Regions from separate parts of the Leminorella richardii genome, predicted to be linked through region 2. Evidence: riboswitches for the same ligand, from Rfam matches in the RefSeq annotation. Region 2 holds a riboswitch; each other region holds the start of a gene.
What was found. A riboswitch is a leader RNA that binds a small molecule or an ion and turns the genes downstream of it on or off. The one in region 2 is predicted to bind thiamine pyrophosphate.
Positions count from the first base shown of each region.

Region 1: linked by a shared signal. The riboswitch ahead of thiB (thiamine ABC transporter substrate binding subunit) and the one ahead of thiM (hydroxyethylthiazole kinase) in region 2 are both predicted to bind thiamine pyrophosphate.
Region 3: linked by a shared signal. The riboswitch ahead of thiC (phosphomethylpyrimidine synthase ThiC) and the one ahead of thiM (hydroxyethylthiazole kinase) in region 2 are both predicted to bind thiamine pyrophosphate.

Region 1 covers NZ_LS483470.1:2,772,959-2,779,523, reverse strand. Annotated here, with positions in the region: partial or broken gene thiP (thiamine/thiamine pyrophosphate ABC transporter permease ThiP) at 1-627, opposite strand, end outside; gene thiB (thiamine ABC transporter substrate binding subunit) at 603-1,604, opposite strand; TPP riboswitch at 1,720-1,874, opposite strand; gene DQM29_RS12795 (DUF554 domain-containing protein) at 1,941-2,657, opposite strand; gene DQM29_RS12790 (winged helix-turn-helix domain-containing protein) at 2,934-3,677, opposite strand; gene leuD (3-isopropylmalate dehydratase small subunit) at 4,604-5,206, opposite strand; gene leuC (3-isopropylmalate dehydratase large subunit) at 5,219-6,565, opposite strand, start outside.
Region 2 covers NZ_LS483470.1:991,746-998,310, reverse strand. Annotated here, with positions in the region: gene DQM29_RS04680 (TetR/AcrR family transcriptional regulator) at 1-185, shown strand, start outside; gene DQM29_RS04675 (hypothetical protein) at 182-1,084, shown strand; gene DQM29_RS04670 (hypothetical protein) at 1,093-1,296, opposite strand; gene DQM29_RS04665 (hypothetical protein) at 1,386-1,724, opposite strand; gene epd (erythrose-4-phosphate dehydrogenase) at 2,030-3,091, shown strand; gene thiD (bifunctional hydroxymethylpyrimidine kinase/phosphomethylpyrimidine kinase) at 3,179-3,976, opposite strand; gene thiM (hydroxyethylthiazole kinase) at 3,973-4,785, opposite strand; TPP riboswitch at 4,818-4,916, opposite strand; gene DQM29_RS04645 (hypothetical protein) at 5,098-5,706, opposite strand; gene raiA (ribosome-associated translation inhibitor RaiA) at 6,349-6,565, shown strand, end outside.
Region 3 covers NZ_LS483470.1:409,662-416,226, reverse strand. Annotated here, with positions in the region: gene nudC (NAD(+) diphosphatase) at 1-77, opposite strand, end outside; gene rsd (sigma D regulator) at 173-667, shown strand; TPP riboswitch at 741-855, shown strand; gene thiC (phosphomethylpyrimidine synthase ThiC) at 951-2,873, shown strand; partial or broken gene thiE (thiamine phosphate synthase) at 2,866-3,544, shown strand; gene DQM29_RS02035 (HesA/MoeB/ThiF family protein) at 3,538-4,299, shown strand; gene thiS (sulfur carrier protein ThiS) at 4,283-4,483, shown strand; gene DQM29_RS02025 (thiazole synthase) at 4,486-5,286, shown strand; gene thiH (2-iminoacetate synthase ThiH) at 5,283-6,419, shown strand.

The DNA.
Region 1 (6,565 bases), 1.8 Mb from region 2:
TGGCAAAGCACAGCATAAAAATTAGCGCGCCGGTAGGTAGGATCTGGCGCCTTAGAGCAGGCCATTCAATAAAGCGAAAGCGCTGCCAGTGGTTCATTCCCAACTGAGCTGCCAGCATGCGCTGCTCGACGGCAATGCCTTCCAGCGACTGTAGCAGAAGCCGGGTTGCCAGAGGCATATTAAAGAATGCATGAGCCAGCAGAATTCCCGTCAGGCCGTAGATGGAGAACGTTGGCGTAAAGCCCATCAGGCGTAAAAGCTGAGAGAGCCAACCCTGCTGACCGTAAACGCTCAATAGCCCGAATACCGCCACCAGCACTGGCAGCACCAGCGTCATAGCGCACAGGCGAAGCAGCAGGGCTTTCCCACAAACTCCCGGCGAAACAGCGCTCCGGCAATAAAAATGGCGGGAAAAATGGCAATAACGGCGGACAGCAGCGCCTGCCAGAACGTAAATCGCACCACGTGCCACAGATAGTCGTCCCTTAGCAGTGAACTCAGATTGTCTGCCGGTGCGTATAGCCACAGGGAGACAAACGCGGTGAGCGCTACGGTGACAATCAGGCTGCCGGACAGCAGCCCCGGCCACAGCCAGGGCGCTATCAGCGGCTGACGGCGCTTTGCCACGTTCGGATCCACGAGGCTCGGTTAGCGTCAACCTCTTCTGCGCTAAACTGCAGCGCGCTGGCGGGCTTGGTCAGCTGGTTGAATGCCTCTGGTAGTGGGATATCTGTTGCAGGATACATCCAGTTTTTCGTCGGTATAGCGTTCTGGAAAGCAGGCGTCATGATAAACGCCATAAACTGGCTTGCCAGTTCTGGCTGTTTGCTGGACTTGAGCCGTCCCGCAACTTCTACCTGTAAATAGTGCCCTTCTTCAAACGGTGCGGCGACGTAGCGGTCGGTTTTTTCTTCAACGATGTGGTAGGCCGGGGAGGTGGTATAGCTGAGCACCAGATCGGCTTCGCCTTTTAAAAACAGCTTATAGGCCTCACTCCATCCCTTAGTCACTGTGACGGTTTTCTTCGCCAGCTTTTGCCACGCCTGTGACGTCTCGTCACCGTACAGTTTCTGCATCCACAGCATTAGGCCCTGACCTGGGGTGCTGGTTCGCGGATCCTGATAGACCACGCGCCATTTTTGCGGATCGTCCAGCAGCGCTTTCATGCTGCTGGGCGGCGTCGTCAGGGTTTCTTTATTGTAGACAAAGGCGAAATAGCCGTAGTCATAGGGAATAAAGGTATCGTCTTGCCAGCCGCCGGGAACGGTCAGATTTTTCAATCCGTCATTGAGGGCGTGAGGGGCAAACAGGCCGGTTTTTCTCGCGGCGGCGATCAGATTGTTGTCTAGGCCAAGCACAACGTCAGCGCGGCTGTTGCTGCCTTCCATTCTCAGGCGATTTAGCAGGGAGACGCCGTCAGATAGGGGAACCAGATTCAAGGTGCATCCGCACTCGCTTTCGAAGGCTTGCTTAACGCTAGGGCCAGGGCCCCATTCAGAGGCGAAAGAGTCATAGGTATAGACTGTTAGCGTAGGCTTGTCGTCAGCCGCCAGAGCGGGCGTAGAAGCCAGCAGCAGCGCTGCAATAGTCAGTCTTTTTAACACGTTGCTCTCCTGTTTATTCAATCAGCTTGTTAAGTCAGCGATAAAGCCAGTGCGAAAGGTCAAAGGCGGAGAGTAAAGGGTGTTGAGACAGCGGCGCGTTCAGCGGCAGACAAAAGTCGAACGCGTTCTCAAATCCCTCCGCCGGCACTAACCGGATCAGGTTCTACGGGTAAGGTTCAGGCAGTTGAACGCATTCTCAGCTTAGTCTGTGTTCTGCCATCGGATATAGCGGCAGAACACAGCCTGATATAAGCACCCCGTTGAGGTATCAGCATTGTAGTGGCTCTTGCCGCGCGGAGAAAGCGCGATTTACGCCCAGCGCGCAGCAAGGGGGAATTACCCCATAAGTTTATGCCAGTAAAGGGATATGGGCACGATAAGAATTAGCGCAGGCAGGAAGTTCACCACGGCAAACGACTTGATTTGCGCGATGCGAAGCCCAACGGCGATCATCAGGATCCCCCCACAGGCGGAAAAGTCTCCCAGCGTTATCTCATTCATAAAGGGCATGATAAGGCGGGTTGAATAAAACAGCGTAGCCTGAATCGCCAGTTGGGGAAGGGCTATGGTCATCACCCCGACGCCCAGTGAAGTGGCGAAAATAGCGGCGGTAAACACGTCCAGTAGCGACTTGACCAGCAAAAGCTGATAGTCGCCGGTCATGCCCTCTGTGAGTGAGCCTACTACGCCAGTGCCGCTGGCGCAGAACAGTACGATCAGCGCGCTAAAGTTCTGGCTGTACACCTCTTGCGTCATACCGTGATGCCGCTGGGGGACAACGCGAGACAGTGCGCGTTGAACACAAGTGCCAAACCGCTGAACGCCTTTCTCCATATAGCAAAGTTCACCAATGGCGACCCCAAGGATCAGCGCCAGTGCGACGGCGGGCAGCTGCTGCACCTTGATGGTCATTATGATGCCCATGGCGATAGAGGTCATGGCAAACGCGGCGGGAAGGCCTTCTCTCAATCTCTGTGGGATGAAGGGCGCCAAAACGAGGCCGAGGGCGCCGCCAAAAAAGATGGCGGCACCGTTGAGATATGGACCTATCATGCACTTTTCCTAAAGTTAATAAACTAAACGCCAAGCGCTGGAGCGGCGCGTTATAAGTGAAACGCCGCGGGTCAGTGTACGGTTTTTTCGTCGCTGAAGAGTAGGCGTTTGCTGCGCAGGCAGATCGGATAACCTTAGAGGAACCGAGAATAGCGCGCTTGGGTAGTAAAGAAGTTATTCAATTTTGTCGAAATGTCGCGAAACAGTAAATAGCACAGCGTGAGATAAATGAGTATTTTTCTCACGCTGTCTCGCTTTTAAATGTTTGGTCAGGCGTTAGGCTTCTTTTAGCAGGTGTAGAATCTTTGCCAGTGAGGAGGGAGATACGTCGGAATGATTAAACCGAAGGTCGGGGCGCAGGCACTCTTGTTCCTCTTTGAGTGTATCAATACCGGAGAAAGCCTGAGGTGGCGGAAGCAAGAATGCGCCTAGGAGCAGCGCGCTAAACACTAGAGTTAGCAGACTGACATAGTACCGATTTTTCCGGGAGGCCGCTTTTTGGATGGTTTCAGGAGCAACCCAGTCTGTCTGGAGCAAACTGATGTTATGGAGATAGTCGCTTTCTGGCTGATTGACCGTTTCCTCTGGTTTGTTAGACAGTTCTACGCTGTCGAGTTGAGGTGATGCCACTACTGTGATGTCACCATCGACAGCAGGCTCTGAGCTTTCGGTTTCTGGCGTCAGGGCTATGCAGTAGGCTTTATCGAGAAGGTAACCTTTCCTCGGAACGGTTTTTATCACCTTCTGATTCTTTCCGCAGTCCTCTAGTGCAGCACGCAGCGCGTGGATAGCGTTAGGGAGACTGTTTTGGCCGATGACGCGCTTTTCCCAAACCAGCGCATTCAGGCGGTCTCTGGAAAATATCGTGTCAGGGCTTTCGCTCAAAATCATCAGGAGCCTGAATTGGAACTCACCGAGGCGTTTGATCTCTCGGGTCTTTTGGTGGATCAGGGAATCGGTCGTGCTATCGAGTAGCCAACCGTTAATCGCGTAATGTACCTGTGTGCTATCAGTATTCATTAAAAGTTTGCCTTGTAAACGGCACTTTGAGCAATAGGTAACAGATGGGGCCGATCGGTGCAAAACGGGAACGGTTCCCGGCGCTTTCTTCCTGAAGACGCGATCGGACGGCCGCACAAGAGAATAAAAGTACGGCATCGCTATCGGTCAAAATGTGGTTTTAAAACTATTCAGTGTATTTAAGACTTAACTATCTTTGCGCTATATATTAGCAGTGAACATATTAATACGTTAATGAAGGGAAATAATCAATAATCCGAATAGAGTAATATGTAATTATTTTGTTTTTATCTGTATGTTTTTTAATGAAATAATATTTGTATGATATTTGAGTAAGAATGTGTTTCATCGTGAAAATTTTTATTAATTTATTGATTTGTATTCTAATTATAAATTAATAATCTTTGTTTCTATTTTGTTTAAATTATGTGTGTTTTGTTATTTAAATTAATGAAAAGAGTGTGGGGGATAATATATTAATGTAGGTCGGTCTGATGAGATTATTATGAAATCAGGCTGCTGACAAACCATACTAAATTAGCTTCAGCGGATATTCCGGCCGAAAATACGGCCTATTTATATCGCTATTGTGCTCGGCCGGAAGAGCGCCTTTATTAGCCTTAGGTGGGCGTCGGGCCTACCGTTCCTACGGGCAGTTATGAAGCCCTTCGGGCTTCACCCTAAAGGGCCAGCGCTAGCGCTGTTCAAACCGGCAAGGCCGGTTTGTCGTTGGCTTACGCCAAGTCGACCCCAACGGACAACGCCTTTAGGCGTTGAACAACACGAAGTGTTGGCCCGAAGGGCGAGCGAAGCGAGTAGCGCTCTCCCTCCGTTTAGCTCCGTAATATACTTAAATTCTATTTGAGATCTTTGTCATCAATCTGAAATAAGCCTCCTTGCGGAGGCTTATTTATGTTTATGGTGTATTAGCGTAAGAACGCGGGCTGCTTTGCCTCATAGGCGCTGATAGCGTCATTATGTTGCAGGGTCAGACCGATGCTGTCCAGGCCGTTAATCATGCAGTGCTTGCGGAAGGGATCGATAGTAAAGGCATACTCTTTACTACCGGCAATCACTTTCTGATTTTCCAAATCGACGGTAAAGGTAACGCCCTCTTGAGCGCCTACCAGTGCGAACAGTTCGTCAATTTCCGCCTCTGCCAGTGTGACCGGCAGCAGCTGGTTGTTAAACGAGTTGCCGTAAAAAATATCGGCAAAGCTTAGCGCAATCACCACTTTGAAGCCGTAGTCGGTCAGCGCCCACGGCGCGTGCTCGCGGGACGAGCCGCAGCCAAAGTTTTCCCGCGCCAGCAGAATGGATGCGCTCTTATAGCGCGGCTTGTTCAGCACAAAGTCTGGATTGGGCTGTTGCCCTGCGTCGTCCAGAAAACGCCAGTCGTTGAACAGATGCTGGCCAAAGCCGGTACGGGTGACCTTTTGCAGAAACTGCTTAGGAATAATGGCGTCCGTATCTACGTTGGCGGCGTCTAGCGGCACTACGATGCCGGTATGTTGAGTAAACTTCGTCATTCTGTTGTCTCCTTAAGCCAGCGAACGGATGTCGGCAAAGTGGCCGCTGACGGCGGCAGCGGCGGCCATCGCGGGGCTGACCAAGTGGGTGCGTCCGCCTCGGCCCTGACGGCCTTCAAAGTTGCGGTTACTGGTTGAAGCACAGCGCTCGCCGGGCTCTAACCGATCGTTGTTCATTGCCAGACACATGGAGCATCCGGGCAGACGCCATTCAAAACCGGCTTCGATAAAGATCTTGTCCAGACCTTCCTCTTCGGCCTGCGCTTTTACCGGGCCTGAGCCAGGCACGACCATGGCAACAACGCCGGGAGCCACTTTGCGCCCTTTGGCAACCGCTGCGGCAGCGCGCAGATCTTCAATGCGGGAGTTAGTACAGGAGCCGATAAACACCTTGTCGATAGCGACGTCGGTCATCTTTTGGCCTGCCTGCAGATTCATATAGGCCAGCGCTTTTTCCGCTGAAGCGCGCTCAACAGGATCGCTGATAGCAGCCGGATCGGGAATATTCTGGTCAACGGCCATTACCTGTCCGGGGTTGGTGCCCCAAGTCACCTGCGGGGCGATCTCTTCGGCGTTTAATGTGACAACTGCGTCAAAGGTGGCTCCCGGATCGGACTTCAGCGTACGCCAATAGGCGACGGCTTCGTCCCACTGCTCAGGCTTGGGTGCGAACTGGCGGCCTTTCACGTAGCTGAAGGTCACGTCGTCCGGCGCAACCAGCCCGGCCTTGGCGCCCATTTCAATCGCCATGTTACACAGGGTCATGCGGCCTTCCATCGACAGCGCCTCAATGGCGTCGCCGCAGAATTCCACTACGTGGCCGGTGCCGCCTGCGTGGCCAATTTTACCAATGATTGCCAGTACGATGTCCTTTGCCGTGATGCCCGGTGCGGTAGCGCCGTTCACTTCGATTTTCATCGTTTTGGCACGCGCCTGCTTCAGAGTTTGCGTCGCCAGCACGTGTTCCACTTCGGAGGTACCGATGCCGAAGGCCAGCGAACCGAACGCGCCGTGGGTGGCTGTATGGGAGTCGCCGCACACGATAGTCATGCCAGGCAGAGTCATACCCTGTTCTGGCCCGATCACGTGCACGATGCCCTGATAAGGGTGGTTCAGATCGTACAGAGAGACGTTGAACTCTTTACAGTTTTTAATCAGTTCCTGCATCTGGATGCGGGCCATTTCGCCGCAGGCGTTGATGTCTTTGGTCTGAGTTGAAACGTTGTGATCCATCGTGGCAAAGGTTTTCCCCGGCTGGCGAACCGGGCGCTTCATGGCGCGCAGGCCGTCAAATGCCTGAGGAGAAGTGACTTCGTGCACCAGATGGCGGTCAATGTACAGCAGGGGCGTTTCGTTCGT
Region 2 (6,565 bases):
TTGTTCATGCCGATCCCCGGATAGTCTGCGATCACCTGATAGTCCTTCTCAAAGGTAACCTTTTACAGGACGCCCAGTTCGGCCTTCCTCCTCCTTCCAAACAGGCCATTGACGAGCACGTGCGTCAGGCAGTTCGCTGCTTTCTTTATGGATATCAGCCCAGAACAGCGGAGGCCGAGGCGTGATCCGCATTCCCCTTACGCCGATATCCCATCACGCTCGAGGAAAGTTGGTCGGCTGTTCTTGGTGCGCTGACGGTCGTCTCGCCGTTCTGGAAGTTGAAACGCCGCCCGAGCGAATCAACGGTATGTTTACACCAACGGAAGTCGATAAGCGAAGCTGGTACGTCACGCTTTACGCACCGGGCTTGCCGCCTCAGGTTTTGCCTCCCATTGAGTCAAAAATCAACTTTCACTATGTACAGACGCTGAACGATGGGCAGATTTTGCTCGTCTGCGCCCGCTGCCACTATCGTAATGGTGAAGGAGAAAAGAACGCTGCAATTTATGACCTCAACGGCAGGCTGCTGCGTCGCTTTACCCTCGGTGATGGCATTCAGGACGTTATCGCAACAAAGCGCGACACTCTGTGGGTCAGCTACTTTGATGAAGGCGTTTTCGGCAACTACGGCTGGGCGCAGCCGATGGGTCAAAACGGGCTGGTAAACTATGACGCCAACGGCACCCCGCTCTGGCAGGCAGAAGAGTTTGATATCTGTGACTGCTACGCACTGAATGTAGAAAACGACCGCTCAGTCTGGTTTTACTACTACACCGACTTCGATCTTATTCACCTGGCAGGAGAAGCTACGACCCGCTATCGCGTTCCTATTGAAGGCGCAAGCTGCTTTGCGGTATGCCATCCCTATCTGGTGATGGACAACGGCTATTCCAAACACGGTAAATTTTCTCTGCTGCGCACCAGCGGCCAGCGCATGAAGAAGCTGGACGATCTGGTTTTTACAACCGCAGACGGTAAACGTCTGACTGATGCGTTCTACTGCATGCGTGGTCATCTCGTCGCCGCCTATACGGAGGGAAGTGTCTATGTCACTGAACTTTCGCCCACTCTTCTCGAAGGATAGCCAGTGAGCTACTGACAGACAGTTGGACCGCTGTCCGCCGAACCGTCGCGAGCGCCCTGCTCCCTCACCCGCTCCATTCGCCGATCTCGACGATACTCTCCCGACTCGGGATCGTATTTATAAATGGGGGAAGGTTCGCTGATATCACATCCGCCCTGATAGGTACCGCACCCTGCCAGCAGCAGCGCGGCAGCGTATAAAATCGGCTTCATACAGCATTTCCTTTGAAATTAATTTACAAAGGCAACTATATAATCCTTATATTTCAATTCAACCATTATTATTACATATGACTGATAAACTACATGCATCCGGCACAGCTGGTGCAGCGCCAGTCCGTGCGGTTAACCGCCTGGTAGAAATCTCGGACTAGCGACTCCTCAATAGGGATCTCGTGGTCAACAAAAACGTCCGCTAGCCATTCCAGATTGGCCAAAATCCAGTCATCTTCCTTCAGACCGTCGGCAAACAGCTCGTTGTCGGGATCCATAATGTCGTAAATGCCGTAAGTACCCATATCCTTGTCTCTCAGGGGTTCGGGCAGCGTTAACGGTGTTCCACTATAGGTAATTTGCCACTCTCCGTGGCACAACAGATTGCCGGAACGGCTCCATCGGGCGATAAAGGGGTTTGTATTCATGGCGTCTACTGCGTGTAAAAAGAAAAAATCGCGGGAATCGGTCAGCGCGCGCGGATTATAGCGCCAACGCCATCAGCGATGATTAGGTAAAGCACCCAAAACGCTTTGGAAAACGCACGTTCTGTTCATTTAGCGCTACGCCTCCGTCAATATTTCCGTCATCTTTCACTATCACGTTTTGCTATTAAACGCCTTTCGGAAGGCTTTTTCCCTCCCTCCATTGTGTTATTCTGCCCTTCCGACACGATCATTCGGGCTGCCTTTCTAATGACGCCAAGCGGCCCTGGCACTGGTAAGGAACAACAATGACCCTTCGAATCGCCATCAACGGCTTTGGCCGCATCGGCCGCAGCGTCTTACGGGCGCTTTATGAATCCGGTCGAAACAGAGATATTAGCGTCGTAGCCATCAACGAACTGGCCGATCCAAAAGGAATGGCGCACCTGTTGCAGTACGACTCGACCCACGGTCGCTTTGCTCGCCGCGTCAGACAGGAAGGAAAAATGCTGTGGGTTGACGATGACGCCATTCAGCTGTTTCACCAGCAGGAGATCGCTAACCTGCCGTGGAAATCCCTCAACGTTGACATCGTGTTAGACTGCAGCGGCGTGTTCGGTAGTCGGGCTGACGGCGAAGCCCACATCGCCGCTGGCGCTAAAAAAGTGCTGTTCTCTCATCCGGGAGGAAACGACCTCGATGCCACTATCGTCTACGGTGTAAACCACACTACCCTGCGATCAGAGCACCGCATCGTTTCTAATGCGTCCTGCACCACTAACTGTATTATTCCGGTCATCAAGCTGTTGGACGACGCTTTTGAAATTCGGTCGGGGACGGTTACCACTATTCACGCTGCCATGAACGACCAGCCGGTGATTGACGCCTATCACAAAGACCTGCGCCGCACTCGCGCCGCCGGGCAGTCAATTATCCCAGTAGATACCAAGCTGGCGGCAGGTATTACCCGCATTTTTCCCAAGTTCTGCGATCGCTTTGAAGCCATTTCAGTACGGGTGCCGACCGTCAACGTCACCGCCATAGACCTCAGCGTTACGCTGGAAGTGCCGGTTAACGTCAGCGACGTCAACAACCTGCTGGAGCACGCCGCCAACAGCGCGCTAAGCGGCATCGTTGACTACACCGAGCTGCCGCTGGTGTCCACGGACTTTAATCACGATCCCCACAGCGCCATTGTCGACGGAACCCAGACCCGCGTCAGCGGTCAGCACCTGGTTAAGATGCTGGTCTGGTGCGATAACGAATGGGGCTTTGCCAATCGCATGTTGGACACGACCTGGGCCATGCACAACAGCGATCTGGCGACTTCTCAGCGCGCTCAGGTGGAAGAAAACGTCTCTCAGGCCTAAAGAGCGTACTGACGATACAAATACCGATAATAAAATACCGATAAAAAAAGAAGGGGCGCCTTATGCGCCCCTGACTGCTTATGATCTTTACCACCAGCGGTGAAAGTGGTGCACTGGGCCAATCCCGTGGCCAACTTCCAGCGTATCTGCAGCTTTAAGGGCAGCCTGCAAATAGGCTTTTGCCGCTTCAACCGTCTGAGACCAGCTTTCGTGACGCGGACGCAGCGCCGCCAGCGCTGCCGACAGAGTACAGCCGGTACCGTGGGTATTCTTAGTCACTATACGCTGCGCAGTAAACCGCGTGCTGCCTTCTGCCGTTATCAGCCAGTCAGGGCTTTCCGACTCGCTTAAATGCCCGCCCTTCATCAAAACGGCGCGGCATCCCATTGCCAGCAGCGCTTCCCCCTGAGTCAGCATCTCCTGTTCGCTTGTCGCTACCTTACATTCCAGCAGCGCCGCAGCCTCGGGCAGGTTTGGCGTGATCAGAGAGACAATCGGCAACAGCCGCTGGCGAATCGCCTCCACGGCTTCGGGCGCCAGCAGCGGATCGCCGCTCTTGGCCACCATAACTGTATCCAGCACTACGTGGGGAATAGTGTAGCGCTCTAGAGCATCAGCAACGGTATGCACGATGTCAGACTCTGCCAGCATGCCAATCTTGGCGGAGTCGATTCTCACGTCACTCAATACTGAATCCAGCTGAGCGGAAACAAACGACGGTTCAATGCGATAGACCGACTGCACCCCCATCGTATTCTGCGCCACCAGAGCGGTCATCACGCTCGTGCCATAGGCGCCCAGCGCAGAAAAGGTTTTAAGGTCGGCCTGTATCCCCGCGCCGCCGCTAGGGTCAGTACCAGCAATCGTCAGTGCATTAATTCTCATACCGTCATCTCCTGTAGACGCTTCGGTTCTAACTGATAAAGTAAATCCAAAAATCGCGGCACAAAGCTGCCCGGGCCACCAACTTCAGCCGCCGCCATGCCGCCACACGCGGCCATCACCATGCATGCGGAGGCTACCTGTTCAAGGCGCTCGCCGTCTTTTTGGGCAATAAATGCCGCCACCGCAGCCGACAGCGCACAGCCGGTGCCGACCACTTTCGTCATCAAAGGGGAACCGTAGGGAAGCGCATAAGTGAGACGGCCGTCGGTGACATAGTCAACATCGCCGGTGACGGCCACAACCGCACCGGTTTGCTGCGCCAGAGACAGCGCTGAAGACAGAGCGTCCAAAGACACATCAGCACTGTCTACACCCCGTCCGCTAGTCGTCTTTCCCGCCAGCGCAATAATTTCCGACGCGTTACCGCGAATTGCCGCAGGCCCCTGTTCCAGCAGGGTGCGACAAAATTCAGTGCGATAGCTCAACCCGCCAACGGCAACGGGGTCAAGCACCCAGGGAACGCCAGCCTGATTGGCGGCCACCACGGCCAGCGATATTGCCTTACGCTGCTCGTCATGCAAAGTACCGACGTTCACCAACAGGGCATCGGCTATCGCGCTAAATTCAGCGACTTCCTGCCTGGCAACCACCATCGCAGGAGAGCCGCCCAGCGCCAGCAGCACGTTAGCCGTGAAGCTTTGAACCACTTGGTTGGTCAGACAGTGTATAAGCGGTGTACGTTCTCGAAGGCGCGCAAGCGCATCGGCGGCAATCGCGCCGGAAAGCGGTATGGGATGAGTCTGTGTCATAAAGCTCCCAACCGGCGTGAAGAAGGCTGCCCGTTGGAACGCGGCGACTTCCCTACGCTGGCATAATCCAGATCAGGTAATACGGGTAATATCTCAGCCCGCGCGTTAGCGGGGCACCCCGAGTCATGTTGATTGAGTTTTTTTACTTTTTACAATTTACTTTTTACAAGGTTAGGGGAAGTGATTTGCTGTTGCAAGTCTGTCCTTCCCGTTATCCCCTTGGGTATCTACTCGCTAGGCCACACATCCACTGCGGAAGCGGTCAGCTCAAGGCGTGCATTTTGCCTATTGATGTTACATCGATAAAACAGGTTAATTAATAGAACCTTTTGTCACTACCAGGTTTTTAATATCTTCTTTCGATAACGGTATGTTGAATTCCTGCATGGCTTTTTGGCAAGTATCTGAAAGCAGGATATCGCTAATATGGCTAGCTTCATTCTTTTTATAATTTATGCTTTTATCTAAACATGAAAAAGTGATTCTGGGCGTATTCTTATTAATGAGATATATCCGCACCTCACCGCTATTCGTTCTTTTTATTTCAAATAGCTCTATGCTGTTTTTAACACCTTTTGCATCTTTAACTAGATAGGGAACGTTAGCAATGTAGTTTTTATCCAAATTATCCCCTAATAAATCATCGTCGATGCCTTTACTGTCTTCTAAAGATAGCGTGTTAATTGATACATCTTCTGCGTTATCATAGTCATTCAGCGCAGCGCTTTGGTACTTGGCTGATTGACTTCCCTCTTCCCATTCACATGCAATCCCTACGCTTTTATTCGTCGTTGGAAACGTCTCTGGTTTAGCTATTTTTGATTGGGTCTGTGCGTCAATACACGCTATTTCAGCAAAAGAAAAAGTACTGTTTAGAGCCAAAAATAACAACAACAACGCCTGAGTAACTATTTTCTTCATTTTTATTCCCTATGAAAACGATTTTCCAAAAGCTAATATTTTAAAAAATATAGATATTTTCATATTATTTAAAAATGCACTGTATGGCAATTTATTTTAAATACCTACCACACAATAGTCTTTGACAGCACGAGATAACTCGAGATAAATAGTCACGCCGAGTGCCGCGACTCGCGCTTCTGTTCATATACTGCTCAGTTCGGTAGAAAGGGTTTGTGATAGTCAGCCTGTTGAAGAGCAAACGGCGCCTCCGTCTAAAACCTCATCAAGTCGATAGTCTCTCTCACATACCTCATTTCAACCCTCGCGTTTTTGAGCGGTGAATCAAGCGATGATGACTGGAAAAATTCATACCTGAGGTCGGCCTTCGAGACGGCAGGCCAGCGTGAAAAAACATAATTGATTAAAAAAGGAAGGGTTGCTGCTCTTTTGTACAGAATTGTAAGTCCAACACAATGAATAATATTGCTTGAGCTATACTGAATATACAAGCGAAGAGTCATAAATCATTACGGTTATCACACTTCTGCCATCTTTGTTTCAGGGTGAGGAAAAAATTGATCCTGATCACATAATAGTTTGGCCGGAACGGTATTCTAAAATTGAATCTGACGGCAGTTGACTGACAAAGAGGTAAGTTATATGACAGTAAATATCACCAGCAAACAAATGGATATTACCCCGGCAATTCGCACTCACGTCGAAGACCGTCTTAAAAAGCTGGAGAAATGGCAGGTTCAGTTAATTAATCCACACATCGTTCTCTCTAAAGAACCCAAAGTGTTCGTTGCCGACGCGACGATAACTACGCCGAACGGCCCGCTAGTCGCCAGCGCCAAGCACGAAGATATGTATGCGG
Region 3 (6,565 bases), 580 kb from region 2:
CCCTTGGGAAGCCACAATTTACCGGCATAGCTTAATAGCCACCAGCCAGACTCATCACCGCGTAACTGTTGTTCCATGACTATCTTGCTAAACCTCTTATTTACTGGCAATCTAACAGTGGTTTTTACATTATCTTAACTTTTTCAACCTACTGAATGACTCTGGACACCCTATGCTAAACCGACTTGAAACTCTTACTGAGCGCGTGGGCGGTAACCATAAACTGATCGATCAATGGTTAGAGTCGCGCAAAAGCCTGCTCGTGACCTATTACCGGCTGGTTGGTATTAAACCAAACAAAGAGAAAAATATCCCTCTCGATGAAAAGGCGCTGATCGATTTCGGTCATCATCTGGTGGACTACCTGTCCGCCTGCCATTTTCATATTTACGACAGAGTCATTATTCAAGAAGAGGGAGCTGCAAGCCCCAATCTCGCCGTTGGCCAAAGAGTTTATCCGTTACTGGAAGAAAATACTCAAAAAATCATGGCGTTTTATGACAGTTATGTTGAAAAAGGCATTAACGACGACACCATATTACAGCTGGATAAAGATCTTTCAACGGTCGGTGAGCTGCTGGCGAATCGGTTTATGATAGAAGACAAACTGATCGTCGAAGCCATCAAAAACTGGGAAAGCCATCACAGCTCTACCGAACAGTCATAATGGAAAGCGTGTAAAAAACCCTTTGCCGTTTTTATCGTCTTACCTATACTGTGCTATATCGCCCCTAGGGCGGTAAATCTTGTCGGAGTGCCCAGCGCCCTTATACGGCGCGGGCTGAGACCGTTAATTCGGGATCCGCGGAACCTGATCGGGCTAATACCCGCGAAGGGAACAAGAGTAATTCAATTCGGGTAGGCAAGGCCACAGTGTAGATTTTCCCTATCCATTACTCCCTCTCCGAACTCCAGACAAGCAACCCCCACGTTCTATTTTGGAGTTTGCTATGTCTAACAGAAGAACCCAGCGCGCTCAGGCGCAGCAGTTTATTGATCGACTACAGGGGCACGCGTTCCCCAATTCCCACAGAGTGTACGTTCAAGGTTCTCGCGACGATCTTCGCGTTCCGCTGCGGGAAATTCGCCTTAGCCCGACGCTCATCGGCGGTACACAAAACGCTCCACAGTATGAAGATAATGAACCGGTTCCCGTCTACGATACCTCAGGGCCTTACGGCGATCCGTCATCTGATATTGACGTCCGCCAGGGTCTTTCTCCTCTGCGCCAGCGCTGGATTGAAGAACGCAATGATACCGCTCCGCTCACACAGGCTTCCTCACACTTTACTCAACAGCGCCTTGCCGACGAGGGGCTAGACCATCTGCGCTACACGCACCTGCCGCCGCCAAGGCGCGCCAAAGAGGGCCGATGCGTGACTCAGCTTCACTATGCAAGAGCGGGCATCATCACGCCAGAAATGGAGTTTATCGCTCTGAGAGAAAATGTCGGCCGAGAGCGCCTGCGTACAGAAGTGCTTACTCGCCAACATCCAGGGCAGTCTTACGGCGCCAGTCTGCCGGAAAACATTACGCCGGAATTTGTCCGTGGGGAAGTGGCCGCAGGGCGCGCGATTATTCCCGCCAATATTAACCATCCCGAAGCAGAGCCGATGATTATCGGTCGCAACTTTCTGGTAAAAGTAAACGCCAACATTGGTAACTCATCGCTGACGTCTTCTATCGAGGAAGAGGTCGAAAAGCTGGTTTGGGCGACGAGGTGGGGTGCAGATACCGTTATGGATCTCTCCACCGGACGCTATATTCATGAAACCCGAGAGTGGATTATCCGTAATAGCCCCGTGCCGATTGGTACAGTACCTATTTATCAGGCTCTGGAGAAGGTTAACGGCGTTGCTGAAAACCTGAACTGGGAAGTATTCAGAGACACGCTGATTGAACAGGCAGAACAGGGTGTCGACTACTTTACTATCCACGCGGGTCTACTGCTGCGCTTTATCCCACTCACGGCCAATCGCCTAACGGGTATAGTGTCCCGCGGCGGCGCAATTATGGCCAAGTGGTGCCTCTCCCACCATAGAGAAAACTTCCTGTATGAGCGCTTCCGAGATATTTGCGAAATCTGTAGCCGTTACGACGTCGCACTCTCTTTAGGCGACGGCCTGAGGCCTGGCTCCGTACAGGATGCCAACGATGAAGCCCAGTTTGCCGAGCTTCACACTCTGGGTGAACTGACGAAAATCGCCTGGCAATACGACGTTCAGGTCATGATTGAAGGCCCCGGCCACGTTCCAATGCAGATGATCCATCGCAACATGACAGAGCAGCTGGAGCACTGCCATGAAGCCCCCTTCTATACCCTTGGCCCGTTGACCACCGACATTGCGCCCGGCTATGACCACTTTACTTCCGGCATTGGCGCCGCGCTTATCGGCTGGTTTGGCTGTGCCATGCTGTGCTACGTCACGCCAAAGGAGCATCTGGGGCTACCAAACAAAGAAGACGTTAAACAGGGGCTGATTGCCTACCGCATCGCCGCCCACGCCGCCGATCTGGCCAAAGGGCATCCCGGCGCTCAAATTCGCGATAATGCTATGTCGAAAGCGCGCTTTGAGTTCCGCTGGGAAGATCAGTTCAACCTTGCGCTGGATCCGGAAACGGCGCGCGCCTATCACGACGAAACGCTGCCGCAGGCATCCGGCAAAATCGCCCACTTCTGCTCAATGTGCGGCCCCAAGTTTTGTTCAATGAAAATATCGCAAGAAGTCCGCGACTTCGCGAAAGAGCAAACCGCCTCCGGCGGCATGAGCGAAATGGCTCAACGTTTTCGCGATCGAGGGAACGAACTCTATCATCCTGCCGCACATGCTGCCGTTCCGCTCGCGGCCACTGAGGAAAACAGCCATGACTAATCCACTGTTAACAAACTTAGCGCCCCTGCCAACCGCACCTTTCCCTCCAACAGAAAAGCGACTTGGCCTCTATCCCGTCGTCGATACGCTGGATTGGATAGAAAAACTGCTAGGAGCTGGGGTAACCACTATTCAACTCAGAATCAAAGACTGTCAGGAAAATGAAGTCGAAGAGATCGTTCAGCGAGCAATTGAGTTAGGGAAACAGTTTAACGCCCGGCTTTTCATTAACGACTACTGGCGACTGGCTGTTAAGCACGGAGCCTATGGGGTTCATCTCGGTCAGGAAGACCTGCTGACAGCAGACCTAAAGGCCATTCATCAGGCTGGGCTGCGCTTGGGTGTATCAACCCATGATGACGAAGAGCTGGCTAGAGCCGTCGCCGTTCGCCCATCATACATCGCCCTTGGCCATATATTTCCAACGCAAACCAAAGAGATGCCGTCAGCTCCTCAGGGGTTAGTTGAACTCAAAGCGGCACGTGGCATCAATTCCCGACTACCCAACGGTTGCCATTGGCGGAATCAGCATCGATAAAGCCAGAGACGTTTTAGACTGTGGGGTCGGCAGCATTGCCGTCGTTAGCGCAATTACTCAGGCTCCAGACTGGCGTCAGGCAACAAAGACGCTGCTGTCGATAGTCGAAAACACCGAGCCATTATCATGCTGAGTGATGACGATTTTTTACGCTACAGCCGCCAGCTGCTGCTGGAAGAAATCGGCGAAGAGGGCCAGCGCCGCCTGAAGCATTCAACAGCGCTGATCGTCGGATTAGGAGGGCTAGGCTCCCCGGTTTCGCTGTATCTTGCCGCCGCCGGGGTAGGAACGCTCATTCTGGCGGACGACGATAGCCTTCATCAGACAAACCTTCAACGGCAGATCCTGTTTGATACTGGCGATGTTAAAAAGCCTAAGGCGAAACTGGCCGTTAAACGACTCAAAGGTCTTAATCCATCGATTAACTACCGTATAGAGGCACAGCGGATCGTACCGGAAACGCTGCCAGAGCTGCTTAACGGTGTGGACTTAGTCATTGACTGCTGCGACAACATGGCAACACGCCACGCGGTTAACGCCGCCTGTGTGAATCGTTCACTACCGCTGATTAGCGGCAGCGCTGTCGGCTTTAGTGGCCAACTGTTAGTTCTGACGCCACCTTTCACCGAAGGGTGTTATGCCTGTCTCTACCCTGATAGGGAAGAACCTCATCGCAACTGCAGAACAGCGGGAGTTCTTGGCCCCATGGTCGGCGCTATCGGCTCGCTACAGGCGCTGGAGGCTGTAAAAATGCTTGCCGGTTTACCCTCTGCGCTAAGCGGCCATCTGCGGCTTTTTAACGGTAAACAGCACGCGTGGACCAGCCTTCGGCTCAGACGAGATCCACAGTGCTCCATCTGTGGAGGGCTGCATGCACATCACCATTAACGATTCTCCATTGGAACTGACAGAGGATGTCTCACTGTTCGACGTTTTAACGCGACTGAATCACCCGGTTCAGGGCGTTGCCGTCGCCGTTAATCACACCATCGTGCCTAAAACCGCCTGGCAGACGCATCAGTTACATCACGGAGACAGCGTGCTGATCTTTCAGGCTATTGCAGGAGGATAACTATGTTAACTATCGCAGAGACAACTTTTACTTCACGCCTGTTTGTCGGTACAGGAAAATTCGCCTCCGCCAATCTAATGACAACTGCCATTGAGGCCTCAGGATCACAGCTAGCAACCATGGCAATGAAACGAGTCTCTTTAGGGCAACAGGCCGACGATCTGGTTTCACCGCTTAGCCAGCTAGGTATTCGACTGCTGCCCAACACTTCCGGTGCCAAAAATGCTGAAGAAGCCGTATTCGCCGCCCGCTTGGCAAAAGAGGCGCTAGGCACGCGCTGGCTCAAGCTAGAGATACACCCAGACACTCGCTATCTGCTGCCAGATCCAGTAGAAACGCTGAAAGCGGCAGAGCAGCTAGTGAAAGAGGGATTTGTCGTTCTTCCCTACTGCGGTGCCGATCCCGTTTTATGCAAGCGTCTGGAAGAAGTCGGCTGTGCAGCGGTGATGCCGCTTGGAGCTCCCATCGGTTCTAATATGGGACTTCAAACTCAGGCTTTTTTACGTATTATCATTGAGCAGTCTATGGTGCCGGTTATTGTTGATGCAGGTATCGGCGCACCAAGCCACGCCGCTCAGGCGATGGAGATGGGGGCAGACGCTGTATTGGTCAATACCGCTATCGCCGTTGCCCGCGACCCAATCGGCATGGCCAATGCTTTTCGCCTCGCAGTAGAAAGCGGTCGTCAAGCTTACCGATGCGGCCTAGGCACTGTTCGTCAAGACGCCACGGCTGAAGCCTCCAGCCCGTTGACCGCCTTTCTCCATACAGAATCTCCCATTGCTGTTCGGGAGGTGCAATGAACGCTGACTTTCATTCACTCTGGCAGAACGTTGATTGGGATCGAGCAACGAGCTCTATTTACGAGAAAACGACTGCCGACGTTGAGCAAGCACTGGCAGCAAAACGATGTTCGCTAGACGACTTTATGGCGCTTATTTCACCAGCCGCTACCGCCTATCTGGAGCCTATGGCTCAAAAAGCCCAGCGCCTGACTCGTCAAAGATTTGGCAACACAGTGGGATTCTACGCACCGCTTTACCTCTCAAACCTCTGCGCCAACGACTGCACCTACTGCGGTTTCTCCATGAGTAATCGCATAAAGCGTAAGACGCTGTCAGAAGAAGAGATCCTGCAGGAGTGTCAGGCATTAAACGAACTGGGCTATCAGCATATTTTACTGGTGACCGGCGAGCATCAGGGAAAGGTTGGCATGGACTATTTTCGACGCAACCTGCCGCTGATACGCCAGCGGGTCAGCTCGCTGATGATGGAGGTTCAACCGCTGTCAACATCAGACTATGCCGAACTCAAATCTCTCGGATTAGATGCAGTCATGGTCTACCAGGAGACCTACCACGCTAACACCTATCAAAAAAACCACCTGAGGGGAAAAAAGCAGGACTTCTTCTGGCGCATGGCCACACCGGAAAGGCTTGGCAGCGCAGGGATCGATAAAATCGGCCTAGGCGTACTGCTTGGGTTATGTGCCGAATGGCGCACGGACAGCTACTTTTTGGCGCAGCACCTAAGCTACTTACAGAAGCGATTCTGGCAAAGCCGCTACTCTATTTCTTTCCCCCGCCTGCGCCCCTGCACGGGAGGCATTCAGCCTGAAGCCATCTTGAATGACGCACAGCTGGTGCAGCTTATCAGCGCCTTCAGGCTATTTGCTCCCGACGTTGAGCTGTCACTATCGACCCGGGAATCACCTCACTTTCGCGATAGCGTTGTTCCTCTGGCGATTAACAGCGTCAGTGCGGGCTCAAAAACGCAGCCGGGGGGATACGCTAACGACGCGCCGGAGCTTGAGCAGTTTTCCCCTCATGACAATCGCTCGCCTCAGCAGGTTGCCACAGCGCTGCTACAAAAGGGACTTCAGCCAGTTTGGAAAGACTGGGACAGCTATTTGGGAAGAGGTTCACAATATTTCTGAAAGGTAATTATATTTCAGAGAAAAACGTGAAGAAGCCGCGCGTATATAGACATAAGCGCTCGCCACAGCGGCCAAAGCGCCATACTGTAGCTGCGTGAGGGGGGTGGCCCCCTCTCCGGAACCGAATCCCCCTAGGTTCCGCCGTT